DNA from 2 places in the Scandinavium sp. UTDF21-P1B genome. Region 1 is predicted to be linked to the other one. Evidence: predicted binding sites of a transcription regulator. Region 1 holds the regulator's gene; the other holds the start of a gene.
The links. The regulator LexA, encoded in region 1, represses DNA repair genes until DNA is damaged. The targets are predictions, from matches to a motif close to TNCTGTATGTACATACAGNA.
Positions count from the first base shown of each region.

Region 2: a site for LexA is predicted at 3,117-3,136, ahead of umuD (translesion error-prone DNA polymerase V autoproteolytic subunit). Genes of this name have one in related genera too.

Region 1 is NZ_JBFLVD010000012.1:213,953-220,895, reverse strand. Features, by position in the region: gene ubiA (4-hydroxybenzoate octaprenyltransferase) at 1-596, shown strand, start outside; gene uilS (UilS family quorum-quenching N-acyl-homoserine lactonase) at 765-1,625, shown strand; gene plsB (glycerol-3-phosphate 1-O-acyltransferase PlsB) at 1,717-4,134, opposite strand; gene AB1287_RS09415 (diacylglycerol kinase) at 4,264-4,632, shown strand; gene lexA (transcriptional repressor LexA) at 4,742-5,350, shown strand; gene dinF (MATE family efflux transporter DinF) at 5,436-6,755, shown strand; gene AB1287_RS09400 (CsbD family protein) at 6,902-6,943, shown strand, end outside.
Region 2 is NZ_JBFLVD010000010.1:188,332-195,274, reverse strand. Features, by position in the region: gene AB1287_RS06590 (alpha/beta fold hydrolase) at 1-879, opposite strand, end outside; gene AB1287_RS06585 (omptin family outer membrane protease) at 1,050-2,009, shown strand; gene AB1287_RS06580 (hypothetical protein) at 2,074-2,463, opposite strand; gene AB1287_RS06575 (hypothetical protein) at 2,369-2,695, opposite strand; gene umuD (translesion error-prone DNA polymerase V autoproteolytic subunit) at 3,154-3,573, shown strand; gene umuC (translesion error-prone DNA polymerase V subunit UmuC) at 3,576-4,838, shown strand; gene AB1287_RS06560 (ParD-like family protein) at 5,054-5,272, shown strand; gene map (type I methionyl aminopeptidase) at 5,253-6,032, shown strand; gene smrA (DNA endonuclease SmrA) at 6,075-6,638, opposite strand.

The DNA.
Region 1 (6,943 bases):
GCGAAAAAGAGGCACGCATTGTCTTCACCGTGCTGGTGCTGGTGTCGTTCCTTTTGGTGCTGACGCTCAATACGATGACGATTTTGCTGTCCTTCGTCGGGCTTGCGCTGGCGTGGGTTTACCCGTTTATGAAGCGCTACACCCATTTGCCGCAGGTGGTGCTTGGTGCGGCGTTCGGCTGGTCGATTCCAATGGCCTATGCTGCGGTAAGCGAAACGCTGCCGCTCAGCTGCTGGCTGATGTTCATCGCCAATATCTGCTGGGCCGTGGCCTATGATACGCAATATGCGATGGTCGACCGGGACGATGATTTAAAAATCGGCGTGAAGTCTACCGCTATCCTGTTTGGCAAAAACGACAAGCTGATCATCGGCATTTTGCAGGTGATGACGCTGGCGTTAATGGCTGTGGTCGGCTGGCTCAGCGGGCTGCACTGGGAATTTTACTGGTCGCTTTTCATCGCCGGAGCGCTGTTTATTTACCAGCAGAAGCTGATTAAAGACCGCGAACGTAACGCCTGTTTTAAAGCGTTTATGAACAATAACTACGTTGGACTGGTGCTGTTTATCGGCCTGGCGATGAGTTACCTGGTTTAATTCAACGGATTCGTTATCAAACGGCGGCCATCAGGTCGCCGTTTTTTTATGGCCAAAATGCTGCCGTCGTTACAAAAAACAGATGTGATTTAACGTAATGCGCTGTTTTATCTTGAGTCAGACAAAGAGGTTCTGCATATTCACTTCTTTTGTAGGGGAATGACAGCAATGGAAACGACAACATTTAATCTGGAAAACGGTATTGCGCTGACCCTGCGCAAACCAGAGGCCGCCGGCAACGCACCGGTGATTATTCTCTGTCACGGCTTTTGTGGTATTCAGGAGATTCTTTTACCTCCTTTTGCTCAGGCCTTTACCGATGCCGGGTTTGCCACTATCACCTTTGACTATCGCGGTTTTGGGGCGAGCGAAGGCGAGCGTGGCCGACTCGTGCCAGCGATGCAGATTGAGGATATTCACACCGTGATTGGCTGGGCTCGTCAGCAGCCGGGGCTTGATCCACAGCGCGTAGGGCTGTGGGGAACATCGTTCGGCGGTTGCCATGTGTTTGCGGCGGCGGCGGCGGACAGTGCCATTCGCTGCGTCGTCAGCCAGCTGGCTTTCGCTGATGGCGAACAGATTGTCACCGGCAAAATGAGCCCGGATGAGAAGGTGGGTTTTGTGGCAACGCTGCAAAAAATGGCGGATAAACAGCAGGCAACCGGAAAAGAGATGTTTGTCGGCGTAACCCGGGTGTTGGGCGATGACGAGTCGAAGGCTTTCTTTGAAGAGAATAAAGCGCGCTTCCCGGCAATGGATATCAAAATTCCTTTCCTGACCGTGCGTGAAACGCTTAACTATAAGCCTGCGCAGTACGCAGCTCGCACGACCTGCCCGACGCTGGTGGTGACTGCAGGCAAAGATACCGTCAATCCACCGGAGCAGGGACGCGCGCTGTTCGAAGCCACAGGTGCCGTCGAGAAAAAGCTGCATGAGCAGGCGGATGCCCGCCATTACGACATGTATAGCGGTCAGAACTTCGATCAGGTTATCGGTGTTCAGCTCTCCTGGTTCCGCCAGCACCTTTAATCGGGCATAAAAAACTGCACCTTAATCCGCCGGATAACTAGCCTTTGGGGTGCAGTTTACTTTCCACTTTTTCCGCGTTGCTTATGCGACGTTAATCCTGCGATGCGCTCTCAATCGTCAGACGCACGTCTGAAGTGATGAGCTCTGCCAGCATCTGGTAGATTTTCATTGTTTCAGCAGGTTCGGCATCGCCGGTGTCGCTGATGTAGCCTTCGTCGCGCAACGTCAGCACCAGGGTGCTGAACACGGCTTTGTCGAAGAACTCCGGTGCGTTAATGCCGTGCAGAACCGACAGGCGCTGTGCCATTGTGCGGCTCTCTTTTTCCAGCGTGCTTCGGTTGATGGACGGGTTAGCGCTCAGCAGCCAGAAGGTGATGGCATAGCGCTGCAGCGTTTCACGCGCACCGGCCGCCAGCAGCTGTAGCGTACGGGAGTGCGATGGGTTCACGCGCACCTGATCGTTCTCAACCGTCACCAGTTCCTGACGCTGCATCTCCGCCAGCAGCAGATCAATCACGCCCGCCAGCTCGGCTTTCTCCCAGCGCAGGAACAGCTCGGCTTTCAGCATCGGATACAGCGCTTCAACGTACTGCACCATCGCTTCACGTGAGATGTTGCGATGCTGGGTGACAATCGCCGCCAGCAGCGACGGGATCATCAGCATGTGCGTGATGTTGTTGCGATAGTAGGTCATCAGCACTGCCTGCTCGCGCGGCAGAATGATGATGTCGCCGATGGTGTCTTTCTCGACTTCGAACTTGTTCATCTGCAGCGCATGATCGATCAATGCGCTGGCGGTGACCGCGGGCACCGTGGAATCCGGGGAATACGGCACGTTGCGCATCAGCTGCAGGTAGCATTCGAGCTGTTCGGTCAGCTGTTCACGCGTCAGGGAGCGCTGACGTGAGGCCAGCAGCGCAGTACAGCACAGGTTCATGGCGTTCGCCGCGCCTGCGTTGTTAATGCGGACCATCAGGTCTTCGGCGATGTTGTTTACCGTCGGCGTCAGCCAGGCCGGGCGAATGGCCTCGATAGGGTCGATAGACTCACGCCACTCTGGTACGTGCTGGTTGAGGTAGGTCATCAGCGGCAGAGGTTCGCCGAAGTTGACGTAGCCCTGACCGAGATTGCGCAGCTTGCTCAGGCCTTTCAGCATCTGCGGCAGGCTCTCTTTCTCTTTTGTCGCACCGCGCAGCTCTTTGGCGTAGGTGCCCACTTCCATCACGTGCTCATAGCCGATGTAAATTGGCACCAGCGTGATTGGGCGTGTGCCGCCGCGCAGCATTGCCTGAATGGTCATCGACAGGGTGCCGGTTTTCGGATCGAGCAGGCGGCCCGTGCGGGAACGACCGCCTTCCACAAAGTATTCTACAGAGTAGCCGCGGCTGAACAGCTCGCCGAGGTATTCGCGGAACACGGTGGAATAGAGCTTGTTGCCCTTAAAGGTGCGGCGAATAAAGAACGCGCCCAGGCGACGGAAAATCGGCCCGGCGGGCCAGAAGTTCAGGTTAATGCCTGCGGCGATGTGCGGCGGCACCAGCCCCTGGTGATAGAGCACGTAGGAGAGCTGCAGGTAGTCCATATGGCTGCGATGGCAGGGCACATAGACGATTTCATGGCCGTCGTGCGCGAGCTGGCGCACGCGCTCGGCATTATGAACGTTAATCCCCTGATACAGCCGGTTCCAGGTGAAGCCGAGCACGCGGTCCGTCAGACGAATCATTTCATAGGAGAAGTTCGCCGCAATCTCTTCCATCAGCGCGATGGCGTTCTGCTGCGCTTTCTCATGGGAGATTTTCTTACTGCGCGCTTCATCTTCCACGGCGCGGGCAATCGCTTTGGATGCCAGCAGCTTGTTGAACAGATCCTGACGTGCAGGCAGACGCGGGCCTACGGCGGCAAGGCGCTGACGTGCAAAGTGGGTACGCGCTACGCGAGCCAGTTTCTGCGCGATAATTTTATCGGTGCCGTGTTCAGTAGCCATGCGGCGCAGCGATACGGAAGGGGAGAAGCGCACGAAGCTGTCGCGACCAAGCCATGTCACCGCGAAGAACTTCTGGAAGCCGTTCATCATGCGCAGCGGTGGGTTGGTGTCGCCTTTTTCGCGGCCCGGAGAGCGGCCAAACATCACCGATACGGGCACCATCTGCACGTCGAGGTCCGGATTGCTGCGATGCAGATCCAGATAGTTGTGGAACAGCTTGATGGATTCTTCTTTTGGCGTGTAATAGGTGAACGCGCGCGGCCCGCCGTGAATGAACACGTAGCGCGGCAGCACGGTACCGTCGATTTCCAGCGGCTCCAGCGGATCCGGGAGATCGTGCGCCAGACACTGGGCGCGTAAGGTCAACAGATCTGCCTTCGAGTTATACGGCAGAACGTACATAATAGGGCGCGAAGTATCGAGTCCCAGTTCCTGAGCAGGTTCTGCCGGAATGGACTTACTTTTTACCAGTACGCTTAATGGTAAATTCAGTAATTTATAGTAAATTCGTGGCCAGCCAGACATAAACGATGTAAAGCCTCTGGTTAATCATGCAAATGCGCCGCAAGGATAACAGAAAGTGCACAGAATATCTGTTCTGCTACGCCCGGCGCGCAGTGACATTGACGCTAAATAATGTAAAAGGTTCTTTTGATGGCTAATGATACCACCGGGCTCACCCGAATCGTCAAAGCAGCAGGCTACTCCTGGAAAGGATTCCGTGCCGCGTGGCAAAACGAAGCTGCGTTCCGTCAGGAAGGCAGCGTCGCCATCATCGCGGTCATTCTCGCCTGCTGGCTGGATGTGGATGCCATCACCCGCGTTTTGCTGATTGGCTCTGTCCTTCTGGTGATGATAGTGGAAATTTTAAACAGTGCGATTGAAGCGGTCGTGGACCGTATCGGCACCGAACGTCACGAGCTGTCCGGTCGGGCAAAAGACATGGGATCCGCCGCCGTACTGCTGGCTATTTTTATTGCGGTTATCACCTGGGCAACGCTGCTGTGGTCACATTTCCGATAACGCCCGCAGAATGAGGCAAATGTCTGGTTTTTTGTGCGTTTAGCGGTTCCAAAATCGCCATCAACTGTATATACTCACAGCATAACTGTATATACACCCAGGGGGCGGAATGAAAGCGTTAACGACCAGGCAGCAAGAGGTGTTCGATCTCATTCGGGATCACATCAGCCAGACGGGCATGCCACCGACGCGTGCGGAAATCGCGCAGCGCCTGGGGTTCAAGTCCCCTAACGCGGCTGAAGAGCATCTGAAAGCGCTGGCGCGTAAAGGCGTGATCGAGATTGTCTCCGGCGCATCTCGCGGAATTCGTTTGCTTGTTGAAGAAGAATCGGGCATCCCGCTGATCGGGCGCGTGGCGGCAGGCGAGCCGCTGCTGGCACAGCAGCATATCGAAGGGCATTACCAGGTCGATCCGTCCATGTTCAAACCAAGCGCCGATTTCCTCCTGCGCGTCAGCGGCATGTCCATGCGCGATATCGGCATTCTGGATGGCGACCTGCTGGCGGTGCATAAAACCCAGGATGTGCGTAACGGCCAGGTGGTTGTGGCGCGCATCGACGATGAAGTGACGGTGAAGCGTCTGAAAAAGCAGGGCAGCACTGTTGAACTCCTGCCTGAAAACAGCGAGTTCTCCCCGATTGTGGTGAATCTGCGCGAACAGAACTTCTCCATCGAGGGGCTGGCCGTTGGCGTGATCCGTAACGGCGAGTGGCTGTAACCTTCCTGCGGGCCTGCTAATCTTCTTCTAAGCGGCGCTACTCTGGCGCCGCTTCTGTTTCTGAACTTATTTGCACAGGTTTCTCATGTCGTTCTTCACCGCTGCCGACAAAGCATTGTGGCGCCTTGCGCTGCCGATGATTTTCTCCAATATCACCGTACCGCTGCTTGGGCTGGTGGACACGGCGGTGATCGGCCATCTCGACAGCCCCGTTTACCTCGGCGGCGTAGCGGTCGGCTCCATGGCGACCAGCTTCCTGTTCATGCTGCTGCTGTTCCTGCGTATGAGTACCACTGGCCTGACGGCTCAGGCCTATGGCGCGAAAGACCCCGTTCGTCTGGCGCGCGCGCTGGTGCAGCCGCTGCTGCTGGCTCTCGGGGCCGGGCTCGCTATCGTATTGCTTCGTACTCCGCTTATCGATCTGGCGCTGCACATTGTCGGCGGTAGCGATGCGGTACTCGAACAGGCCCGACGCTTCCTGTCTATCCGCTGGCTGAGTGCGCCCGCCTCACTGGCAAACCTGGTGCTGCTGGGCTGGCTGCTCGGCGTTCAGTATGCGCGTGCGCCGGTGATTTTGCTGGTCGTCGGCAACGCGCTGAATATTGTGCTCGACCTGTGGCTGGTGATGGGGCTGCACATGAACGTGCAGGGCGCGGCGCTGGCAACGGTGTGCGCCGAATATGCTACGTTCTTCATTGGCCTGCTGATGGTGCGGCGCGTACTGCATTTGCGTGGGATCTCACTGGCACTGCTAAAAGACGCCTGGCGCGGCAACATTCGCCGCCTGCTGGCGCTGAATCGCGACATCATGCTGCGCTCGCTGCTGCTACAGCTCTGCTTTGGTGGGTTAACGGTATTCGGGGCGCGGCTGGGCAGCGATATCGTGGCGGTTAATGCCGTCCTGATGACTATGCTGACGTTTACCGCCTACGCGCTGGATGGCTTTGCGTATGCGGTAGAGGCGCATTCCGGGCAGGCATATGGTGCAAGAGATGGCAGCCAGCTGCTGCACGTCTGGCGTGCGGCCTGTCGACAATCCGGGCTGGTGGCGCTGGCCTTTGCGCTGATTTACGCCGTCCTGGGCGAGCATATCGTTGCTATGCTGACCTCTATTTCCGCCCTGCGCGATCTGGCCGATCGCTATGTTATCTGGCAGGTGATTTTGCCGGTGATTGGCGTGTGGTGTTATCTGCTGGACGGCATGTTTATCGGCGCCACGCGCGGGGCGGAAATGCGTAACAGTATGGCGGTGGCGGCAGCCGGATTTGCCCTGACGCTGCTGACCGTGCCCGTTTTGGGTAACCACGGACTGTGGCTGGCGCTGGCGGTATTCCTCGGATTGCGCGGTCTGTCACTGGCGTGGATATGGCGGCGTCACTGGCAACACGGTACCTGGTTTTCGTAGTGATTTCGTTTCGCCTGATGGTTAAAGATTCTGAATAATTCCAGAAGGGCGAAATCCTTACCTATACTGAATCTCACGTCCAGCAGAAACAGGCATTACGGACGATGTTACTTCACCCTGCACCACCGAACGATGAGGAAAGGATCATGAATAAAGACGAAATCGGCGGTAACTGGAAACAGTTCAAA
Region 2 (6,943 bases), on a different contig from region 1:
CCCCGGCCTGAGGCTGTTCTCCATCGTCAGTTTGTCTTTCATCACGCTTTCCGTTAATGGCGTTATGCACTGGCTTTTCGCCTCGCCGAGCAGAGCCAGCGACGCAGTCTGGAAATAGTCTGCCGCTTTCAGGTTCGGATCCCGGTCTGCCGCTGAGTGATAAATGTAGAACACGTAAGGGATTTTCGGGTCGCCGGTGGTGCGCTGCTTATCGCCTGTGGTGGTAAAGAGGCCGGAGACCTGGCTTTGCGCGGTGAAGTACGGCGTACCGGTTAGTACGGTGCCAATGATATTCAGCTCCGGCGCATAGGCGGGCTGGTAACCGGCGGTAGCAAAGGCGGCATGTGCGCCCTGCGACTGCCCCACCAGCACCAGCTGATTTTTCAGCGGAAACGCTGCCAGCGCTGCGCGAATGCTGTCGAGCGTGCTCCACGCTTCAGCACGGGCATCCAGATAGTGGTGCAGCCCGGCGGAGCCGAGCCCCGGATAGTCGGGCGCCACAATGGCATACCCAAGCGAAAGCCAGGTGTTGAGATACTGGCTGTCACGCGCGGTGCGCGGGTTCAGAGACGGCGCGCAGCTATGGGCAATGCCCACGGTGCCGTGCGTCCACACAACTACCGGCCAGCCGCCTTCCGGGGTCGGGCCTTCGGGTAAAAAGACCGCGGCGCTGTCCACACGCATCCCTCTTCCTCGCACGCCATCCATTGAGCGGTATTCCACGCGGTACTGGCTGGCTGCCTCCTGCAGGCCTGCCGTCTGTGCCAGAATGGATTGACTGACGATCTGTCCCGTTTCAGCAGCAAACGCAGCGCTTAACGGTGCCAGCAGCAGACAGGCCAGGAGGTTTTTCCTGAGCGATCCTGTGACTTTGTTCATCAACAACTCCCTGATCGATTTTTGTGTTCAGAGCACTATTTTACGCCACAGAAGACTGAACCGTGGGTCAACAAGGGGGTGAAAGCAGCAGAATGGCATTTCGGGCAAACACGTATAAACTTTCGGTATTCTTCAGCGGCTTCGTTGCCCCCTGACCTCTACGAGACCTCATGAAAACTCATCCGCTACTTTTTCTGCTCTCCGTTACCGCCTCTTTTTCCACCTGCGCAACGCCCTATCTCACCGGTGAACCGACGCAATATGAACATGATGGCCTATCGCTGAACGCGTCCCTGGGCTACCTCAGCGGAGAATCAAAGGAGTTTGTCTATTATCAGGGGCAGCAGCTCAGCCGCCTGGACTGGAAGCTGAAAAATGCCGCCATTATTAAAGCGGAAGCTAACTATGATGCCCTGCCCTGGCTTAGCCTGAATGCCCGGGGCTGGACGACGCTCGCCTCCGGCAGCGGTCATATGAACGACTACGACTGGCAGGATCTGAATTCGAGTCACTACACCGACAGTTCCTCAAGCCCGGCGACCGTTAACGAAGCCAACGAGTACGATCTCAGTCTGCGCTTCTGGATGTTCAATCAGCCTTCCTACAAATTCGGCGCGGTGGCAGGCTATCAGGAGAGCCGCACCAGCTGGCTGGCAAGCGGTGGCACCTATGATTACGCGGGCACCGATGCCAACGGTGACTATGACCCGAACGCTCCGCGTGAGCAGGGTTCCTTCAAGGCAGGACAGCCCGCAGCCGGCTATCGCCAGGTCTTTAAGACCCCCTATATTGGCCTCGCGGGCTACTATTCTCTGGCGCAGTTTGAGCTCAGCGGATTGCTGAAATACAGTCATTGGGTAGACGGCACGGATCATGACGTCCATTACATGACCAACGCGACCTCCACCACCAGCACCAACAGTGGCGAGCTCTGGGCGGGCGTGGTCAATGCGGGATACTGGGTCACTCCACAGGCCAAAGTCTTTACCGAAGCCGCATACACCTATTACCCGAACAAGCACGGCGATGAAAACCAGTGGGATGAAGATGGCCATGAATACGGCCCTGGCGGCGGCGGATTGCAGAGCCGGGCCTGGAGCCTGTCGGCAGGCGTGCAGTATTTGTGGTAAAACGGGCCTTGATCCCCCCCTCTTTCCGCGATACTGCTTATTTATACAGTATCGCGGAAAATTATCACCATGTTCGCCCTTGTCGACGATGCGCTGTCTCACGGAAAGTCATACTGTCGTACCCGTTGGCGCCAATCATCTCCAGGGTTTTTCCGGCAGCCACATTGACCCTTGCATTCGGACCGCTGGCGTTAATGACAATGCGGTTGCCGATGGCCTGCGCGACATCGTCCGTCGGGTCATCAGCGGAAATGCGGTAATCCACTGCCCTGCTACTGCGGGTAAAGGCTTTATTGAATTCAGTGAGGTAGGCCATTTTGTCGAGGTTGCCCGTTTTAAGCTGGGCGATCAGCCAGTCGTTATAGTTTTTCAGCCCTGCCGCCGTCGACGTTGAACAGCGTGCTCTGCTTGGCTGCCAGCGTCCGGCCGTTGGTTGACGCGCTGGATGTCGCATTGTTCTGACCAATATTGACGTTCAGCGTACCGTTCGTCACGTCGGCAATCCGCATATTGATGTACTGGTTGTCCTGAATACTCCCCACATCGGCACCCAGTACGCCACGATCGTTAACAATACGATTGATCCCCTGGCGTGTGCCAATCGTCGTACTTACCGAGCCATCCACTCTGGGTTGAAAAAGCTGATTACCGGTTAAATCAACCAGCAGACCATCCGAGACCGACATGTGTCCATATAACTGATCGTTATCGACGGGGTTATAAGCCTGTAATGTTACGGCAGCCGCAGGAAGCGGAAACAGAATGATTGACGGGGAAGAAAGTGAAGAAAAGACAGCAAGGGTGATTCTGGACAGACGTAAACGTGAGTACGATACAATATGCGTAATGGTCTTATTAAATCCCAATGTTGTATTGGGATTAATCAATGTATAGATGCAGTTGTTTCATTTATCAAAGGCAAGTTGGAAACAGTAAAGGCTTAGGATTTTTATGGTTTATGGGTAAGCGTATACCGACTGCTTACGACTTCGCTGCTGCAAACTTACTCAGCTTACTGCTTACAAGGTAAAACCTAAATTCTTCGCAACTTCAAACGGTTCCAGAAACCTGCTTAGAAGAGGGTTGAACGTGTGAAAAACTCAGTGATACTGTATATAAACACAGTTACATTGAGTTCCTCACCATGCAGCTTTTTTATCCCACAGAGATTGCCCCCGCCATCCATCTTCCTCTTTTTACGGAGCGAGTATCTTGTGGTTTTCCTAATCCCGCACAAGACTACGTCGAAGATAGGCTGAATCTCAATACGCTTTTAATAGCCCATCCTTGCGCCACGTATTTTATTAAAGTAAGCGGTGACTCGATGACGGGTGCTGGAATTGGAGATGGTGATCTTCTGGTCGTTGATCGTTCGCTGTCGGCAAGCCATGGCGATATTGTGATTGCTGCTGTAGCCGGCGAGTTTACTGTCAAGGAATTACGTACGCACCCAGCCTTGCAGCTGGTTCCTTATAATGACAATTACTCGCCGATTACATTTCATAACCCAGAAGATCTCGAAATATTTGGCGTAGTGACATTTTCAGTGAAGTCACATAAATGACGATGTTTGCTTTGGCCGACGTCAACAGCTTTTATACGTCATGTGAAACGGTATTTCGCCCGGATTTAAAGGGAAAACCCGTGGTGGTGGTCTCTAACAACGACGGCTGCGTCATTTCGCGTTCAGCAGAGGCAAAGACGCTCGGCATCGCTATGGGAGAGCCTTTTTTCAAACTGAAAAAGAAAACGTTCTCATCTGCAGTGCACGTATTCAGCTCGAACTATGCTCTTTATGCTGACCTCAGTGCGCGAGTTATGCAGACGCTGATGGAGATGGCGCCAGCCATCGAGATCTATTCAATCGATGAAGCCTTTATCGACTTATCCGGCGTAGCCAACTACATGTCGCTGACAGAATTTGGCAAGGCCATGCGGAACCAGGTGCTTAAAAATACCGGGCTCACGATCGGAATTGGTGCTTCGCAAACTAAAACATTAGCAAAATTAGCAAATTATGCAGCCAAACGATGGCCGGGTACGGGAGGCGTGGTTGATTTATCCGACATATCACGTCAGCGGAAGCTGCTAGAGCACGTGCCTGTGGAGGAGGTATGGGGAGTAGGAAGGCGCATCAGCAAAAAACTGAACAATATGGGGATCAGTACAGCGCTGGACTTAGCCAATAGCTCACCCTGGGTCATCAAAAAACATTTCAACGTTGTTCTGGAAAGGACGCTGCGTGAGCTGCGCGGTGAATCGTGTCTGGAGCTTGAGGAGTTCGCGCCGAATAAACAACAAATTATGTGCAGCCGCTCTTTTGGGTATCGCATTACCGAGTATGCAGATATGCGCCAGGCTATCTGCACCTATGCTGAACGCGCTGCAGAAAAATTACGTAGCGAACACCAGTTTTGTGCTTTTGTTAGCGTCTTTCTACGCACCAGCCCGCACGCAGATAATGAAATTTATTATGGGAACCAATCATCTACGAAACTACTGATACCCTCTAATGATACACGTGACATTATACGTGCATCTACAGAATCACTGGATCGGATATGGGTCGATGGTTATCGCTACATGAAAGCTGGCGTAATGCTTGCTGACTTTTTTAGTCGCGGCACTGCACAGCTTAATTTTTTTGATGATCTCGCCCCCAAGGCTAATAGCACTGCACTAATGACGGTAATCGATGGTATTAATGCGTCGGGAAAAGGGAAAGTCTGGTTTGCTGGTCAAGGTATCCAGAAGCCCTGGGCAATGAAGCGTGAAATGCTATCCCCGGCTTATACTACGCGCTATTCAGACCTGCCTGTCGCTAAATAAGAACGAGAGCTGGCCTTTCAGGCTCGGTTGCTGTAGCGATACTTTCTCCCGCTGCTCCATGCGCCAGCGCAGGCTGATGGCGCGTACGCCGGTGGAAGGAGTCTGGGGCGTGGCCCCCCCCCCGGTTGAGCGACGTTCCACGCACAATTGACTAAAGACATCCTCATGCAAACAATATACGATTTATATATGTTTCATATACGGTGTGTATATTTATGGGAATCGTCAAAATTTCGGACCTGCTGCACGAGGACATTCGTGATGCCAGCAAAGCGATGTCGCGTTCGGTCAACGCACAAGCGGAATACTGGATCCGCCTCGGCATGATGAGCGAACTCTATCCGGAGCTGAACTATCAGCAAATCAAAATGATGATGCTGAAATCAGGATCTGACCGCTTACTGGAGGTGATCAATGCCATCAATTCCCATTAAAACCGCCGATGAGCTCGCCCGCCAGCGCCATGCCGGTGAGCTGCTGGCCTCCGTCTTTGACATGCTGGACGTCTTTATCCAGCCCGGCGTCACCACCATGGCAATCAATAACAAGGTCGAAGATTTTATCGTCAACGAGCTGCATTCGCGCCCGGCCAGCAAAGGTCAGTATGACTATCCTTACGTGCTGAATACCTCGGTTAACGAGGTGGTGTGTCACGGTATTCCAAAGGAGACGGAGCATCTGCGTGCCGGAGCCATCGTCAACGTCGATATCACCCTGGAAAAAGACGGCATGATTGCTGACTCCAGCAAAATGTACCTGATTGGCGACGTCTCCCCGCTGGCCCGCCGCCTGGTGAACAAAACCTATGAAGCAATGTGGAAAGGCATTCAGGTGGTGAAGCCCGGCGCCACGCTCGGTGATATCGGGCACGCCATTCAGAAATACGTTGAAGATAACGGCTACAGCGTGGTGCGCGAATACTGCGGACACGGCATTGGCAAAGAGATGCACGAAGATCCGCAGATCCTGCACTACGGCAAGCCAGGCGTTGGCGACGTGCTGCGCGAAGGGATGGTCTTTACCATCGAGCCGATGGTGAATCAGGGCGACAGCAAAATCAAAACCAAAAAGGACGGCTGGACGGTGGTGACACGCGATAAAAAGCTGTCGGCGCAGTGGGAACATACCATTGCCGTTACGGCCGACGGCTTTGAGGTGCTGACGCTGCGTAAAGGGGAAAGCATTCCGGCATAAGCGTTTAAGATATTGCCCGGCTGCGCCAGATGCAGTGTGGCATTAGCGGCTGCGCTTGGCGTGGCGTTCCCAGTTATCCAGTTTTGCCTGTTCGGATTTTTTCAGCGCCACATAGCACGCTCCGCTGCCGCCGTGATGCGGTAGCGCGCAGCAAAACGCCTGCACGTCTTCAAATTCCGTGAGCCATCGCGCCAGATAGCTACGAACAACATTGGCGTGTGAGCCATCTGCTTTGCCTTTGCCGTGGACAATCAGAACGTTTCGCAGTCCGTCCCGGTGGGCCTGAAGAATAAACGCATACAGCATCTGTCGGCACTGTTCCACGGAGTGGCGCAGGAGCGTGAGGCTCGCCTGCTGGCTGTATTTCCCGGCGCGCAGCTTATCCAGTACGCCGTTTTGCAGCCCTTCTCGCTTAAACTCCAGCGGTGTGTCGAGCGGAACAATATCGAGAAAACCGGTGGTGAGAAAGTTATCGAGCTGTAGCGTGTCGATGTGGGCCGGAGCACGGGTATTACGGGTTGGCTGCCAGTTCGCCTCGTTGTTACACTTCAGGGGCTGTACGTCCTCCATGGCGTCAAGAAACAGAAATTTGTCGTCAGGGTTCATCGTTACCTCCTCCCGCTACCTTCACTGCCGGAAGGCTACTATAGCCGCGCCCTGTCCTGCGCTCAACGCTTTTGGTTATTTCTGGAAACAGATTTCCTGAAGAATATATTCTGGTTCGAAAGTGAAGCGAATAAAGAAAAAAATAGTTAACCATTACTTAACTAAAATTAATTGACGTTAACATGCAACACACTATTAACGAAACGTGAAATATATCACCCAAGAAACTGGTATTTATGCCTGGATTCGCTATAACTGTATTACCTGCACGGGGGAATCAGGGGCAGGAAGACGGTATGGAAATA